2 regions of the Desulfosporosinus youngiae DSM 17734 genome follow, and region 1 is predicted to be linked to the other one. Evidence: riboswitches for the same ligand, from Rfam matches in the RefSeq annotation. Region 1 holds a riboswitch; the other holds the start of a gene.
What was found. Region 1 has a riboswitch for cobalamin ahead of cobT (nicotinate-nucleotide--dimethylbenzimidazole phosphoribosyltransferase). Riboswitches for the same ligand answer to the same signal wherever they lie in the genome.

Region 1 (8,097 bases):
TCTTCGTTTTGCCCCGCGCTTCCCGCCCTCCGGTTTAAAACCCTTAAAACCGCTTGATCATCTTCTGTTCCGATAATATGCTTCATTAAATAGTCAAAACCAGGGGGCCGGTTCCGGATTGGCAGTTCCGCTTCGTATTCAGGCACAAGCATAGATTTCTCATTGGCATATGGGATATCCGGCTGAGAAAACAAATCCTCTAAAGAAAACATCTCTATTTGTTTAACAGGATCTTCCGGAGCTTCATCAGCTTCAGCTTGAGCTCCACATTGAGCTTCGCCATTAGCATGATTGCCGTCATTTTGAATCTCCGGCAGGTCCCCCCTATCAGTTCCTAATAGCGCCTGTCTCAAGGTTTCTATAATAAAAGAACTTCTCTTCTCCGGTTCAATCCGTTGTAAGGCCAGCCAAAGATCTGCTTCAGCTTCATCTATATAGAGGGGAATAAACAAGGGCTGAGCGGTGATCATGCTGAAGGATTAGCTTTCTTAGTAATGTTATTGACCAGGGTTGCAGCCATAATCCGGAATCCCGTGGCATTACCAAACTGCGGATCATTAATCAGTGTCTTGTTTTCCATCTGAATATGCTCATAAACCATTTCCCCTACTTTTCCGGCGACAAGAACTGTGTGCAATTTGCCCAGCATCGGTTTCAGAGCCTTCTTCACTTCCCGGGTGATGTCCGTCCCCAACTGCTTAAGCATGCTTTGCATAATCGGATTAAGATTAATCGTGCCATTATTCCAAGGATATAATCCTCCATTGACTCTGAAAATCTTATCCAGTTCTTTGTCATCCGTTTCAATGGGATTGGCGTGGTTACCGGTTAATTCTTTGAGCTTTTCAGCAACCCCTATATACGCCCACTTTAACCCTTTTTCAATACTAAACGAATTCGGCGGGTCGAGCATAACACCATCATAGAACGTGGCAATATCTGTCGTCCGGAAGCCCGGATCGATAACCACGACATACCCGCCAAATAATTTGGGATTTGTGGGTATTCCATATTCATTGAGGGTTTCTTTAATAAAGACACCATAACTTTGCGGGAGCACACGTGAACGAAGTATGTTAAGCTGGCGGGTCATTCCTGCCATGGGACCTGAACGAAACACAACTGAAAACGATCCCTTTAACTCTGATTCATACTTGTCCTTTAAACTGGCATAATATTTAACCGGAACACCTGTGCCAAGATAGACATTTGCCTTTAGGTTTTGCTGAGCGAGAGCCAGGGCAACCACCAGTAAAGCGGTAGCCTCTTCATCAGAGGATTTGTCTTCATCCCAGCAATAATGAGCTTCATTGGGATTTAAGCTTTCAGCCAAACTGCCCATAAAATAATGCTTCTCCACACCTGTGGCATTATCTTTGACAATAACGTCTAAGGATGCTATCTGTGTTTCTATGTCGGATCCTTTATCAAGCAAGACATTTCCTAAGGTAGAGAAAATTCGTTCATTCCCCTTACAAATCACTGCGGGAAATAAGATCTTTGTATCCCCTGTGTCCAGTTTTATCGCTCCGAATCCCGGATCTGCCCCGGCTACGAGGATATCGCTTTCTAACACACTTGTTCCCCCTATTCACTCGTCAATATTGGCTGTTAAACTCGTCAGCTTAAAACTAAATCGAACTTCGAAGAAAATTGGATACATACTGCTAATACCTACCATTATATACGAAGGAAACACGCTTGTAAAAATGTTGTTGCAAACTATTCTCTTAAAATTCCCTCAAATATTCCTTGAGATTCAAAAAAAGGTGTGCTATGCTTAGTAAAAAAATATTTCCATTTTAGGTGCCCTTTTGAGGGAGAATAGGGAAGTTCGGCTAAGACCGACGCGGACCCGCCACTGTATACGAGGAGTTTCGTCATCACTGGTTTTCTATACCGGGAAGGTGACGAGTTAAGCAATGATTCGTTAGCCAGGAGACCTGCCTAAAATGTTAACGTCTTTCCATAGTATGGAGAGCGGCGGTGATGACGGTAAAGTCCCGACCACAGTTATTTTTGTGGTCGGGACTTTTCTATTCTTTAAATTACGATATTATATAAGAGGAGGAACCAGCATGGAAAACTTAACGGAAGAGCAACTCTATACTCGACTGCAAAAACTCACAGCGGCCATTTTAGATCTCGACGGGGAAGCAATGGCTCAGATCCAGGTGCGCTTAGATTCTCTCACAAAACCTCAGGGAAGCCTGGGCCAATTAGAACAGCTGGCCAAGCAGCTTGGCGGCATTCAACGAACTTCCGGTCCTAAAATTCTCAAGAAAGCTGTCCTGACAATGGCCGGAGATCATGGGGTAGTCGAAGAAGGAATAAGTGCTTTTCCCCAGGAAGTAACCCCTCAGATGGCCTATAATATCATGAATGGCGGCGCTGCCATCAATGTTCTCGCCCGCCAGGCCAATGCCGAGGTTATTTTAACCGATGTGGGCATTGCCTTTCCCGTAGAAGGCAGCCTTATCAATAAACGGGTTGCCAATGGAACTCAAAACATGACTAAAGGTCCGGCAATGACCCGCCGGCAAGCTTTGCAGGCTCTTCTGGCAGGGGCGGAGGTCGCTGAAGAAAAAATCCGCGAAGGCTATAATCTCTTTGCCACAGGAGAACTGGGGATTGGCAATACCACTCCGAGCTCAGCTATTGTCTCAATTTTGACGAATTCCGCCGTTGAAGATGTGGTTGGCCGCGGAACCGGCATTGATGACGCCGGAGTCATCAGAAAACGCCGCGCCATAGAAAAAGCAATTGAAGTCAATCAACCCGATAAAACGGACGCCCTCGACGTCCTCTCCAAAGTAGGGGGCTTAGAAATCGCAGCCATCGCCGGTTCAATCCTCCAGGCTGCCGCCAGCCATGTTCCGATTATTATTGATGGGTTTATCTCAACAGCCGGCGCACTGATCGCGGCAAAGCTTGCTCCTAAAAGCATGGCCTATATGATTCCTTCCCATGGTTCCGTCGAAATAGGTCATCGCAAAGCTTTAGCAGGCTTGGGTCTTGATCCAATCCTTAATCTTGATATGAGACTTGGGGAAGGAACAGGCGCTGCCATCACCTTTTACATCGTTGAATCCGCGCTTCATATTCTTGAGGAAATGGCTACCTTCGCTGATGCCGGAGTCACCGAAAAAACCGTATAATTCACACTACACTTAGGGAGTCGATGAACGTAATGTCTCAATTCACACTCATTACCGGCGGTGCCCGCAGCGGCAAAAGCACTTTTGCCGAACTTCTTGCCGCTCAGGCCAAACGTCCAGTCATTTACATTGCTACCGCTCAAATATGGGATGCCGAAATGGCTATACGTGTAAAAAAGCACCAGGAACAACGACCTTCCACTTGGCGGCTCATCGAGGAACCCTTGAACATCCATGCTACCTTAACTCAGCTTAAAGACGAGGAGGCCGTGATCCTCCTTGATTGTGTCACACTCTGGCTTACAAATATGCTGCTGGCCGGACAGGCTGATCAATCTGCTCAACCCGGTCAAGAGGCACCCTCTGAATCTCAAACCTCCTCTCATCTATACAAACATATAGAACCACAAATTTTGGCTAACGTTCAAGAGGTTGCTCAACTTGCCCAAGAGATCAAACCTAAAGTAATCTTTGTCACCAACGAAGTAGGACAAGGAATCGTCCCGGAAAACCCTATGGCCCGGGTTTACCGGGATTTGGCCGGACGAAGCAATCAGATCCTGGCCCGCAAGGCTGAGCAAGTTTATCTGGTCGCAGCCGGATACCCCATAGAACTTAAACCCTCCGGCGAGAAGCTGCTTGCTTCTCTGCTCAAGGGCGATCTATGATGCGTGGATTTCTGATTGCCCTTACCTTTTTCACACGGATTCCTCTGCCAATCCCCAAAGATGTTACTGCGGAGGAATTTACCCGAAGTTACCGGTTTTACCCTCTCGTAGGTCTGGTCATAGGTCTGCTTCTCTGGCTGCTGGCCCAAGCCTTAGTACCTTATTATCCCCCCTTAGTTCTGGGCGCTCTCCTGCTGGCAGCTGAGTTAATCCTCACCGGCGGAATCCATCTCGATGGGTTTATGGATAGTATGGATGGTTTACTATCCGCCCGCAGCCCGGAAAGAATCTTGGAAATCATGAAGGACAGCCGGGTTGGCGCCCATGCCTCCATGGCTCTCGTCGGCTTACTGCTTCTGAAATTCGCCTTTCTGGCCAGCCTGACTCCCTCCGCCTTTGCCGTCCTCATCGTGATGCCTATGCTCTCACGCTGGGTCTTTCAAATCGGGGTTATCCGGTTCCCCTACGCCCGCTCTCAAGGGCTGGGCAAAGGATTTCATGAGTCATCCGGCTGGATTCCGTTTCTTCTCAGCGGAGGATTAATAGGCGGAATTTCCTATTTCCTTCTCGGCTTAGGCGGACCGCTTGCCCTGGGAGTAACTGCTCTGCTAATAACCTTCATGGCCTCCAAAATATCCAAGCTTTTAGGAGGCTTAACAGGAGATCTATACGGAGCCTTTATCGAACTTGCCGAAGTTATCTGCCTGTTAGCGGTTTTTCCTTTTCTGTCCTGACATCACAGCTAATCCCGCTATTTAGTTATCACAGCCCTACCTTCGTCCAAATAATCATTTTAAAAAACACCCCAAAAACATTCAAAGAATCTGTAGACCTCAAAGTCAGGCAGCTTCTCCCACAGGAGTGAACTCATCGCATGGAGAGGCGATAAAAGCCCACAAGCCGGTGCGGGGAAACGGAGCCACGGGTTCACATCAGGTACTACCCGGAGGTTTGGCGAAGTCCCGCACCGGCGAGTGGGCGAGCCTCGGAGTGCTGAGTTAACGGATGTGGGAGAAGCTGCCCGACCCGAGCGACCTATTTTCAGTAGTGCCGCACAACGGCATAGAACTCTGATAGTATAAAAAAGCGTATGGCTATGAACCATGTTCATAACCCTACGCTTTTTCGAACTTTCACTGACATTTCACTTAGGACAATTATCCCCGGACATAAATCATAAATAACTTCCGGCTTCATTGGTCATATTAACAAGAAGGTGCCATGAAAGGGAGGGGGGTTATGCTTCGTTACATATTCAGCAAGTTAAAATATCTGAAGTTACTAAATCAAAGCTATGCCGCCGGCCGACAAAACCAAGCCGCTTCTGACGATTCCCAAAACCATCCAAAAACTCTCTCGCCAAGTCTCAATACAAACCTGGAAATTTTCAAAGGACTTTTAGGCGATAACTATGATCTTGTCATTCGAAACTTCACTTTAGGAGAGCACGGACAGGAACATGATGCTGCACTGATTTATCTTAACGGGATGACGGATCTGACGACAATTAATGAAAGTATCCTTAAGCCTTTATTGTTAAAGCCGCCTCCTAATACCAATAAGGCTGATTCAACTCAAAGGTTTATAGAACTAGTTACAGCAACCATGCTCTCGGTAGGAGAAGTTGGCAAATCCACTTCTATCCAGGAAATTATTAATCGATATCTTTCCGGGGAAACGATTTTGTTGGTCGATGGCTGTGAAGAAGCTTTAATAATTATGACTGCCGACTGGAAGGCCCGAAGCGTCACTGAACCTAGAACTGAATCCGTCGTCCGAGGACCTCGCGAGGGCTTCGTCGAAAGTTTACTGACTAACACAACCTTAATAAGACGAAAAATCAAAAGTCCGGATTTAGTCTTAGAGTCCATGAAAATCGGTGAGCGTACCATGACAAATATTTGTATTGCCTATATCAAAGGTATCGCTAACCCTTTACTCATTGAAGAAATCAAGCGCAGGCTAAAAGACATCAAAACCGACTCAATCCTCGAGTCAGGTATGATAGAACAATATATTGAGGATGCACCTCTTTCCATATTTTCAACAGTAGCCAATACGGAAAAACCTGATAAGGCTGCTGCCAAAATCCTTGAAGGACGGGCAGCTATTCTGGTTGACGGTACTCCCTTTGTGCTCACAGTCCCCATGCTATTTATCGAAAGCTTCCAGAGTTCGGAAGATTATTATTCCCGCCCTTACTTCGTAAGCATAATTCGAGTGTTCCGCTATATTGCCTATGCTATAAGTATCCTTGCCCCTGCTACCTATGTAGCCTTAACGACGTATCATCAGGAACTGATACCGACCGCCTTGTTGTTCAGCATGTCTGCAGCTCAGGAAGGAGTACCTTTTCCCGTGCTGCTGGAAGCACTGGGAATGGGGATTATATTTGAGATCCTGCGGGAGGCCGGCGTAAGATTACCCAGACCTGTCGGTCAAGCCGTAAGCATCGTAGGAGCCTTGGTCGTTGGACAATCCGCCGTATCGGCAGGGCTGATCGGAGCACCAATGGTTATTGTCGTGGCCCTGACAGCCATAGCTAGTTTCGTAACTCCTGCGCAAACAGATTCAGGAGGTATCTTGCGAATTATCTTTACGCTCCTGGCCGGCTTTTCCGGCGGTTTTGGCATCATGATCGGTCTAATCGGTGTTTTCATACATCTGGCATCTTTAAGATCCTTTGGAACACCCTATCTATCCCCTTTGGCTCCGCTTACTGTGTCTGACTTAAAAGATACCTTTATCAGGGCGCCGCTCTGGGCCATGATAACACGACCAAGAACCATCGGGTGGCGTGATCCTCAACGTGAGGAGTTTCGGTTAAAACCCGGACCTCCCTCCAAAGAAGATACCCCGCCAAAATAAAGTAAAGATAGGGATTATTTAATGAAGTATTTCAACAAGATAGCCGTCACACTTCTAACCTTTATCATTCTTACCTTAGGCACCACAGGATGTTGGAATCGCCGCGAACTGCCAAGCTTGGCGATCGTCTTGGGTGTTGGCATAGATAAGTCCGAAAACACGGATAAAAAACAAATAGAAGTGACTGCGCAAATCATAAAAACCTCCGAGCTGAAAACGAGTGCTCCCGAAGATAGCAGCACTGGGGAAAGCGGCAGTACCGGTGCCTATTCGAATGTCAGAAACAGAGGAGAGACCATGTTTGCAACCATCAGAGATTTTACCCATAAAGTTAGCCGCAAGTTATATTTTCCTCATAATCAAGTTATTATCTTTGGCCGTTCGTTAGCCGAACAAGGGATTCGCAGTTACCTTGATTTCTTTTTTCGGGATCAGGAAACCCGCTTTGAGGTCTTGATCTTAGTCGCTGATGATAAGGCAAGGGATGTATTTGATGTCAGACCAAGGCTTGAGAAAGTTCCTGCTATGGAAATTGCCGAACTAATGGACGCCCAAGCCGCTAACTCTATGACCAGCGTTGTCAGGCTAAATCAGCTTGGTAATCGCTTAATGAGTGAGACAACCGCTCCGATTGCACCTATCATTGAAATTCTCGGAAAAGGTGAAGAAAAGGAAATATCAGTGAAAGGTACGGCCGTTTTTAAACAAGATAAATTGATCGGGCAAATGAACAAAGAAGAAACCCGCGGCTTGTTATGGGCTATTGATGAGATAAAGAGCGGAATTATTGATGTCTATTGTCCAGAAATGAAAAATTTTGTGAGTTTAGAAATCATTCGCGCCCAAAGCAAAATCTCCGCAGAAATCATTGATGATAAACCCTGCTTTAAAATTGAAGTTAAGGAAGAAGGAAATATTGCGAGTCAATGCGGCATGAAGAATTTGACAGCTCCTAACCCCGTCTCAGAGTTAGAAAGGCTGAAATCTGAGGTTATCGAAGCCGAAATCAAATCTGCTTTAAGTAAGGCTCAGAAACTTAACGCTGATATTTTTGGGTTTGGAGATGTGCTGCATCGAAACTATCCTAAGGAGTGGCAAGAGTTGAAAAAAAGCTGGGATGAAATCTTTCCTGATCTTGAAGTAGAGGTTGTCGCCGAGGCTAAATTACGGCGATCAGGCTCCATCGGACGACCAGTAGCACCAGCAAAGGAGCAATAACCTTTCATGAAACTTGAAAAAGGCGAAATATCGAGTTCTCAATTGATGTTTTTAATTGGAGCTTTTATCCAGGGGGGACTCTTGTCCGTATCCTATGCCTATCCCATTTCCAAACAGGATACCTGGTTGGCCGAGGCAGCTGCCTTAATCATTGGCTTACTATTTGCTCTCGTTTATATTGCGCT
Region 2 (8,097 bases), 2.6 Mb from region 1:
ATTAGAACGCACCGGCGGGCGTTATGGGCTGCAAACCATGTGCGAAGGACATGGCATGTCCAATGCCACCATTATCGAGCGGTTGGACTGAGAGAAGAAATAAGGTTTAGGAAGGGGAGTTTGGAATGGATTTGAAACAAGTGGTTGGGTTCGTTACAGGAGGGGCTTCTGGTCTGGGGGAAGCGACGGTCCGGCGGATTGTTAATGATGGCGGCAAGGTCATGATTCTGGATCTTGCGGTGGAGCGGGGAGAGAGGTTGGCTTCTGAATTAGGCGGGAAGGCCTTATTTCAGAAAATGGATGTTTGCAGCGCAGAGAGCGTACAGGAGGCCTTAGAACGCACAGTTGAAGAGTTTGGCCAGTTGAATGCCGTTGTGAATTGCGCGGGGATTGCTGCCGCGGAGAAGGTGATTGGCAAGAAGGGACTTCATGGGCTGGAGAGTTTTTCTAAAATAATAGAGGTAAATCTTATCGGAAGTTTTAACGTTATTAGGCTGGCCGCGGCCCAAATGGCGGGTAATGAGCCTAACGTAGGGGGGGAACGGGGGGTTATCATCAATACTGCTTCTGTAGCGGCCTATGAAGGTCAGATCGGGCAGGCTGCTTACAGTGCTTCAAAAGGAGGGATTGTGGGGATGACCTTACCCATAGCCCGGGAAATGGCTGTCCATGGGATCCGGGTAATGACCATCGCCCCAGGTCTTTTTGAAACACCGATGTTCAATACTCTGCCTGAGGAGGCCCGCAAGTCACTGGGTGCGATGATCCCCTTCCCATCCCGGCTAGGCTACCCGGAAGAATATGCACTATTAGTGAGAAGTATCCTTGAGAATCCTATGCTCAATGGTACAACGATTCGTTTGGACGGAGCTATTCGCATGCAGCCGAGATAGAACAGATTGCCTCGTAAGCGCTGTAAGAGTGAAGAGAGGTGAGGGGCATATGGACATCTATTCGGAAGAGCATAAAATGTTTCGCCGGTCCTTCGTAAAGTTTGTGGAAAGCGAACTTTCTCCTCACATCGAGGAATGGGAGGAAAAGCGGGAGATTCCCCGTTGGGTTTGGCTGCGTATGGGAGAAATGGGCTATTTATGTCCTTGGCTGGAAGAAAAATACGGCGGGACAGGAGCAGATTTTGGTTTTTCCGCCATCCTTAATGAGGAACTGGCCAAAGCAGGGGTGGGCATTGGGTTCGGATTGCATAGCGATATTATTGCTCCTTATATTCAGGCCTATGGCACGGAAAAACAAAAGTCTGACTGGCTTCCTGCCTGTGCCCGGGGGGAGAAAATATTGGCTATCGCCATGACCGAACCCCAGGCCGGATCTGATCTTCAGGGAATGAGAGCGATGGCTGTCCGGGACGGAAATGACTATGTTATTAATGGGTCAAAGACGTTTATCAGTAATGGGATTTCTGCCGATTTGATCATTGTCGCGGTCAAGACTGAGAATGCCGGGATTCCGGGCAACAAGGGAATCAGTCTTATTGTAGTGGAAGATGGGACGCCCGGCTTTACAAAAGGCAAAAAGCTGAATAAGTTGGGGATGCACAGCCAGGATACGGCAGAGCTCTTTTTTGACAACTGCAGAGTGCCAATGAGCAATCGTTTGGGTGAAGAGGGTAAGGGGTTCTCGTATCTCATGGAGAAGCTGCAGCAGGAGCGACTGATCTCGGCACTTTGTTCCCAGGGGTTGGCGGAGCGGATGCTTAGTGATACTCTAGCTTATGTTAAGACAAGAGAGGCTTTTGGGAAACCCATCGGTAAATTCCAGCATAATGCCTTTAAGCTTGCTGAAATGGCGACGGAGGTCGAGTTGGGGCGAGTGTTCCTGGATAACCTCATCTCAGATCATATGGCAGGAGAAGAGATTGTGGCCAAGGTTTCCATGGCTAAGTACTGGATTGGCGAAATGGCTAATCGCGTGGCTTATAACTGCCTCCAGCTTTACGGAGGGTATGGCTATATGGAAGAGTATCCGATTGCCCGGCATTACCGGGATGTGCGGGTGCACACGATTTATGCGGGTACCTCAGAGATTATGAAGCTGATCATCGCTCGAACGTTAGGATTGTGAGCGGGAAGGTGAACCGGATGATGTATCAGCTATTAAAAGGAGCGGATTCTTGATTTAAAGAAGCAGTGTAAACTCAGCGGCAGGTCCCGGCGAAATTTTACTTTTTTAGTCAAAATATGCTGTTGACTCTGGTAATTAATTGGTATAATGTAAGTGATAATATAGGGTCGGAAAGAAATAACTCAATAGGTTGAATATGGTTGCTTAAATGCATTAATATGGGAACTCTGGTGAGAAGCCAGGACAGCCCCGCTACTGTATGAATGACGAATCCCTTAATGGAAACCACTGGGTGAAACCGGGAAGGCAAGGGAGGAGGATGATTTCAAGTCAGGATACCTGCCATGTTCAAAAGTCACAACTCTTTCGGGGGAAGGTAAGTGTGGTAAATTGAAGTTTTGGATGGAGACATCCTACTTTGTTATATCATGTTTGCAAAGAGCCGGAGGAACCGGCTCTTTTTGTTTTCACTATATAGACATCAAAGGAAGAAGTCGAGGTGAGATAATTAAAAAGAGAGCAAGTATTAATTAGAATTAGCAAAGAACATTTTAAATAAATACTCACAAAACTTAATAGCTGATTAGGGTTGCTGAAAAAGCATTAATAAGGAATCCGGTGAGAAGCCGGAACAGCCCCGCTACTGTATGAATGACGAATCCCTTAATGGAAACCACTGGGTAAAACCGGGAAGGCAAGGGAGGAGGATGACTTCGAGTCAGGAGACTTGCCCTATTCAGGATCATAAGGCTTTCGGGGGGAAGTACGTGAACAACTTTGCTGTGGATGAGAAGAACTAGGAGCATACTTTAGGCTGCCTGTTTTTATCGTTATCTTTTACAGCGGGGTCACATTATCTCTGAGCCGAATACATCGGCTCTTTTTTATATCTTGGGCGGAATTTTCAGAGGGCTTATTTAAAGTAGATTTAGATGAAAAGGAGGAAAAGAGTATGAAAACCAAACAAAAGATTCTCAGTTTGTTCATGATGTTGATTCTGGGACTAACCTTCTTTGTCGCACCGGCACCTGCTAAGGCAGCCACGGATATGCTTACCTTAGCCGACTCCGAACATTTCACTATTTTAGGAGAGGTTAATGATGAGGTAGCGGATATCCAAGTCTTGGGTCTGGATGGGACAACCTGGATGACGGAAGAAATCAGCGACCCGGAAAATATTGAGTGGACCACCTCAGACGCCTCTGTGGTTAAGTTTTTAGATGGTTCAACCCCTGTTGCCACTATTGATGAGACGGATACCGTTAAAATCAGACTTTTAGCAGAAGGAAGAGCTTACGTGACTGCCCACTATGACAGCATGGAAGTCAGTGCCTATGTGGTAGTGGAGACAAAAGGCCTTCCTACTGCCAGTGTATCGGATATCTCCGTCTATGTGGATGCACCTGGCACAGTTAATGACTTTTATGTCATTAATGAAACTGTCAATCTCAGCGATCTGGACTGGCTGCTCGATCAAAGCCAAACTCTGCAATTAAATTGCTCTGCTCTCCATGCCTTAGCCATGGCCGGAAATGAATACTATTCCGACCCGGACTGGGCGGAAAATAACCTTACGGTTTTCAACGGCGGCGGCTATGTGGCCGGGATCGGCACTGACTTTGCTTCCGGCCTGGAAGGCTGGGTGTATACCATAGTAGATGTGAACAACAATATTATCGAGCCTGATTATCCTGCAGCCAGCTATGAGCTGCAACCCGGCGACTCTGTAGTCTGGGAATATAAATCTTTATATTAAATCTTTTGGGCGGAATTTTCAGAGGGCAGATTAAAAGATCAGATTAAAGGGGGAAAAAGTATGTTTAAAACCAAACAAAAGTTTCTCGGTTTAGTAATGAGTTTGGCCTTGGGACTAACCTTCTTTGTCGCACCGGCACCGGCTAAAGCAGCCACGGATATGCTTACCTTAGCCGATTCCGAACACTTCACTATTTTAGGAGAGGTTAATGATGAGGTAGCGGATATCCAGGTCTTGGGTCTGGATGGGACAACCTGGATGACAGAAGAAATCACCGACCCGGAAAACATTGAGTGGACCACCTCAGACTCCTCCGTGGTTAAGTTTTTAGATGGTTCAACCCCTGTTGCCACTATTGATGAGACGGATACCGTCAAAATCAGACTTTTAACAGAAGGAAGAGCTTACGTGACTGCCCACTATGACAACATGGAAGTCAGTGCTTATGTCGTCGTAGAGACTGACGGCTCTCCTACTGTCAGTGTATCGGATATCTCCGTCTATGTGGATGCACCCGGCACGGTTAATGACTTTTATGTCATTAATGAGACTGTCAATCTCACCGATCTGGACTGGATGCTCGACAATGGCAAAACCCTGAAAAAAGATTCCTCTGCTCTGCATGGCTTAGCCATGGCCGGAAATGAATACTATTCCGACCCGGACTGGGCTGAAAATAACCTTACGGTTTTCAGTGGCGGCAGCTATGTGGCCGGGATCGGCGCTGACTTTGCCTCCGGTACAGAAGGCTGGATGTATACCATAGTAGATGTGAACAACAACATTATCGAACCTGATTTTGCCGCATCTGTTTATGAGTTGCAGTCTGGCGATTCTGTAGTATGGGAATATAAAAACTGGTAAAAGAAGAAGTTCTTGACCGCCCTCTGAAAATTTAAATATCACACTGCCGCTCGGATCAGGAAGGGACAACCCTTCCTGATTTAGGCGTCCCCAAATAAAACCCAAAAAAGTATTTAATAGAAAATAATAACGTTTATAGGGGGAGATATCATGAAATTTGCCCACAAAGGGCTGAATCTGTTCCTGGTCCTTCTTTTATTAATAGGTTCCGTATGTCTGCCTGTGTCCGCTGCCTCTTCCGGTTCTGAGCAGGGAGGGGGGGAGCCCTCTCCGGCAGGTCCGGGATCAGAGCTTAGCTTGACCGTGGAGCCTGATCAGGAGGCTTACCGAAGCGGGGATGTGGTCACACTGCAGGCCCGGTTTGGAACAACAGAAAGCCCTATCGGCACAGGAATCCAATGGCATTGCCTTCCCGAATCTGAAGAGGGGCCAGGGCAGACTCTGGAGGAGGACAGTGACCGCCTTAGCTTCACAGTGCCGGAAAACCCTGGGGAGGACATGCTTGAAATCACAGTTTTTGCTTTTTACGAAGGGCAGACCCAGCAGGCTGTTTTAAACATTTTACCGGATGAGCCTGAACTCAGCCAAGAGAATCCGGAGAGCCAAGAAAGTGAAGAGGGCCAAAAGGGTGAAGAAGATCAAACTATTCAGGAACCATTAAATCAAGAGAATCCGGAACAGTCAGTCGCCCCGGCAAATCTGGCGGGAGAAGGACTAAGCCTGTCTTCCGCAGATGAGCATAACCGGGTCCCAATCGGAGCCGGTCTGCCTCTGATGGTTCATGATCAGGAGGGCAATGAGGTAACCACCTCTTCGGCCTTGGTCTGGACAAGTCAGGTGCCGGAAGTTGCTTCAGTGGACAGTGACGGGGTGGTCACCGGAAAGCTGGCCGGTATCGTGTACATTACCGCTGCCCTGGAAGAAAACAGGGAGATTAAAGGCAGTTTGGCGGTAACGGTGGGAGACAGTCTGGATCCCGAGCTCACTGTTGTCGCCCGGACCCCCACGAATAACCAAAACAATGTCTATCCGGGCTACAATCCCCAAGAGGTCAGCCTTACCTACAATCGTCCCATTGACGGGGAGAACCCGATAGGAGCTGTTGCTCTTTATTTGAGCACTGGTTCTTTGATCAGCAGCTCCCTCCCTGTCGCCTGGGATGAGGAGGCGCCGAACAAGCTGAAGGTAGATTTAAGCAAATCTCTTTGGAGCGAAGTGGGAGCGGGCTGTGTTCCGCTGGCCTTTAATAAAACCTATAAATTTGAAATGGCAGCCGGAGCGGTTCCCGTGGCCGGAAGCAGCAAGACTTCTCCCGCCATCACGGGAACCAGCGGCCCAAACTGCTGGTATTTTAAGACCGGGCAGCCTCTCAGCATTGTGCTTGCTCCGGCCGGTTCCAGCGCCCGCCCGGCCTCCTTAAAAATCGGAGAGATGCTTACCCTTACCGCAACGGTCAACATTCCTTCCCCCGTTCCCCAGGGAACAGACTTTAAACTCGAATGGCAGTCAGATAGTCCGCAGGCAGTGCCTGTCGACGGAACGGAAAAATATACGCTGGTGACCAATGCTCAGGGTCTGGTAAATAAACTGACAGTCACCAAAGAGATAACCGGTCAAGACCTGGGGAAAGTGAAGCTGACAGCTTCTTTATCGGGGATCCCCAGTGTTTCCAAGGATTGGTATGTAGAAGTCCAAGCCAGTTACAATCAAAAGCTGGCCCCCCTTTGGACGTATGCCGTGCCAATCACTACACCAGGGCATGGAAAACCGGCATTGACGTCAGATGGCTCCAGTTATACTGTGTTGTCCAACCCCTTTGGTGATGTTGTTTACGAGCCTACACGGTACCTGCTGGCCCTTGATCCTGAGGGAAGGCCCAAAGCGGGTTTTGCTTCCCCTGTCCTGACCCAGCTTTTCCCGGCTAGGGTAGTAGAACAGGAGGGACAGGAATATGTGCTGGTGGTGCAGGAAAAGAGTCTTTTAGCCCTCGATCCGGACACCGGGGCTGTGCTCCGCCAGGTGGAGCTGCCGGCCCAGATCACAGGCATGCCGGGACTGGGGCCCAACGGGCAGATTTATTTAAGCTGCGCAAACAATGCCCTTTACAGCCTTGACCTGTCGGATGAGAAATGGACCTGGAGTTTTCCCGTTGTGCAGCCGATTCTTAATGCTAAAGGCGGCCAGGTCTTGTATTCCGCTCCAACCGTAGATCAGAGCAATCAGGTTTATCTGGTGCATGGGGATACCCTTTCCGTCCTGAACGGTTTGAACGGGGAATTGCTCTGGGAATATAAAACCCCCGCCGCTGCTTCGTTCAAAACCCAGGCTGCGGTGGACGAAGGCGGCAGAGTTTATCTGGTGGATAATGCCGATCAAATCTACTGCCTCAATCCTCCCGGCGGGGGACAGCCGGTTAGTTTAGCCTGGCAGAACAGCTCCTGCCGGAATGTTATGATTTTTCCGCCACTGATCATGCCTGAAGGGCTGCTGGTCTCCAGTGAGGGCAGGCTGGTGGAGCTGGACCTGGCAACAGGTGCTAAGACCGCCAAGAATTATGCCATAGATTATTCTCTGTGTGTTATTTATCCCAAGAACGGACCTGATCCTCAGCTGGGAGCAGACGGATTGCTCTACACCACGAGAGGAATTTATGCGCCGGACGGAACCGTGGTGGCCTATTATGCTGAGCCCAATACGTCCTTTCCTAATAATGATTACAGTATGTTTGCCCTTTCTGAGGACGGAACCTTGTACAGGGCAATCAAATCTGGAGAAAGTTATGACGCCCTGGAGAAGGCAAGGCTGTATGATTTGACAGGGGCGGTTCCTGTTCAGCTGGTTATCGGGCAGCCGGAGCTTACCCTCTATTCTGAGGAAAGCGGCCGGGTGCTGACCCAAGTGTTGGATCAGGCAGAGGTTAGTCTGCCCGGTGTGGCTCTGGAATGGTCCAGCGCCGATCCCCAGGTAGCCGCGGTGAGCAGTGATGGTTTGATTACCGCCGCTAAGCGGACACCCGGTCAAGAGCAGGTCACAACGACGGTAACGGTTAAGGTTAAGGACAGCACGGACCCTGCCCTGAGCCAAGCGATTCAGGTGACAGTGCTGCCTCAGGCCGTAGTGCAGAGCATGGTCTTTATTTATGATAAGAATGATTACGCCGGTAAAACCCTGAGCGACTACCAAGTCGTGGGGGAAAAGCTTTCGGAGGTCAACGGAGAAGCCTTTAGTCCGATCCGGGTGTTTGTCGCCGATCAGAGCGGCTATTTTGTACCCAAACAATTAATCAAGTGGGAGCTGATTAAGGAGGGGGATGAAACAGGGAAGGTAGCCATGCTCAACTATCAGGGGGGCAGCGGGGATGACAGCATCCGCTACAATGCTAACCTGACAGGCAAAGA

Region 2: it holds a riboswitch for cobalamin, as region 1 does, so the genes downstream of both, DESYODRAFT_RS18400 (DUF4430 domain-containing protein) here and cobT (nicotinate-nucleotide--dimethylbenzimidazole phosphoribosyltransferase) in region 1, are expected to answer to the same signal.

The regions. Positions count from the first base shown of each region.
Region 1 covers NZ_CM001441.1:1,385,576-1,393,672, reverse strand. Annotated here, with positions in the region: gene DESYODRAFT_RS06670 (hypothetical protein) at 1-470, opposite strand, end outside; gene DESYODRAFT_RS06665 (ParM/StbA family protein) at 467-1,576, opposite strand; cobalamin riboswitch at 1,788-1,965, shown strand; gene cobT (nicotinate-nucleotide--dimethylbenzimidazole phosphoribosyltransferase) at 2,079-3,158, shown strand; gene cobU (bifunctional adenosylcobinamide kinase/adenosylcobinamide-phosphate guanylyltransferase) at 3,191-3,826, shown strand; gene cobS (adenosylcobinamide-GDP ribazoletransferase) at 3,826-4,560, shown strand; gene DESYODRAFT_RS27975 (hypothetical protein) at 4,688-4,828, shown strand; gene DESYODRAFT_RS06645 (spore germination protein) at 5,066-6,694, shown strand; gene DESYODRAFT_RS06640 (Ger(x)C family spore germination protein) at 6,716-7,912, shown strand; gene DESYODRAFT_RS06635 (GerAB/ArcD/ProY family transporter) at 7,919-8,097, shown strand, end outside.
Region 2 covers NZ_CM001441.1:3,960,233-3,968,329, reverse strand. Annotated here, with positions in the region: gene DESYODRAFT_RS18415 (thiolase family protein) at 1-91, shown strand, start outside; gene DESYODRAFT_RS18410 (3-hydroxyacyl-CoA dehydrogenase) at 126-893, shown strand; gene DESYODRAFT_RS18405 (acyl-CoA dehydrogenase family protein) at 943-2,079, shown strand; cobalamin riboswitch at 2,260-2,440, shown strand; cobalamin riboswitch at 2,649-2,828, shown strand; gene DESYODRAFT_RS18400 (DUF4430 domain-containing protein) at 3,032-3,835, shown strand; gene DESYODRAFT_RS18395 (DUF4430 domain-containing protein) at 3,896-4,699, shown strand; gene DESYODRAFT_RS18390 (outer membrane protein assembly factor BamB family protein) at 4,850-8,097, shown strand, end outside.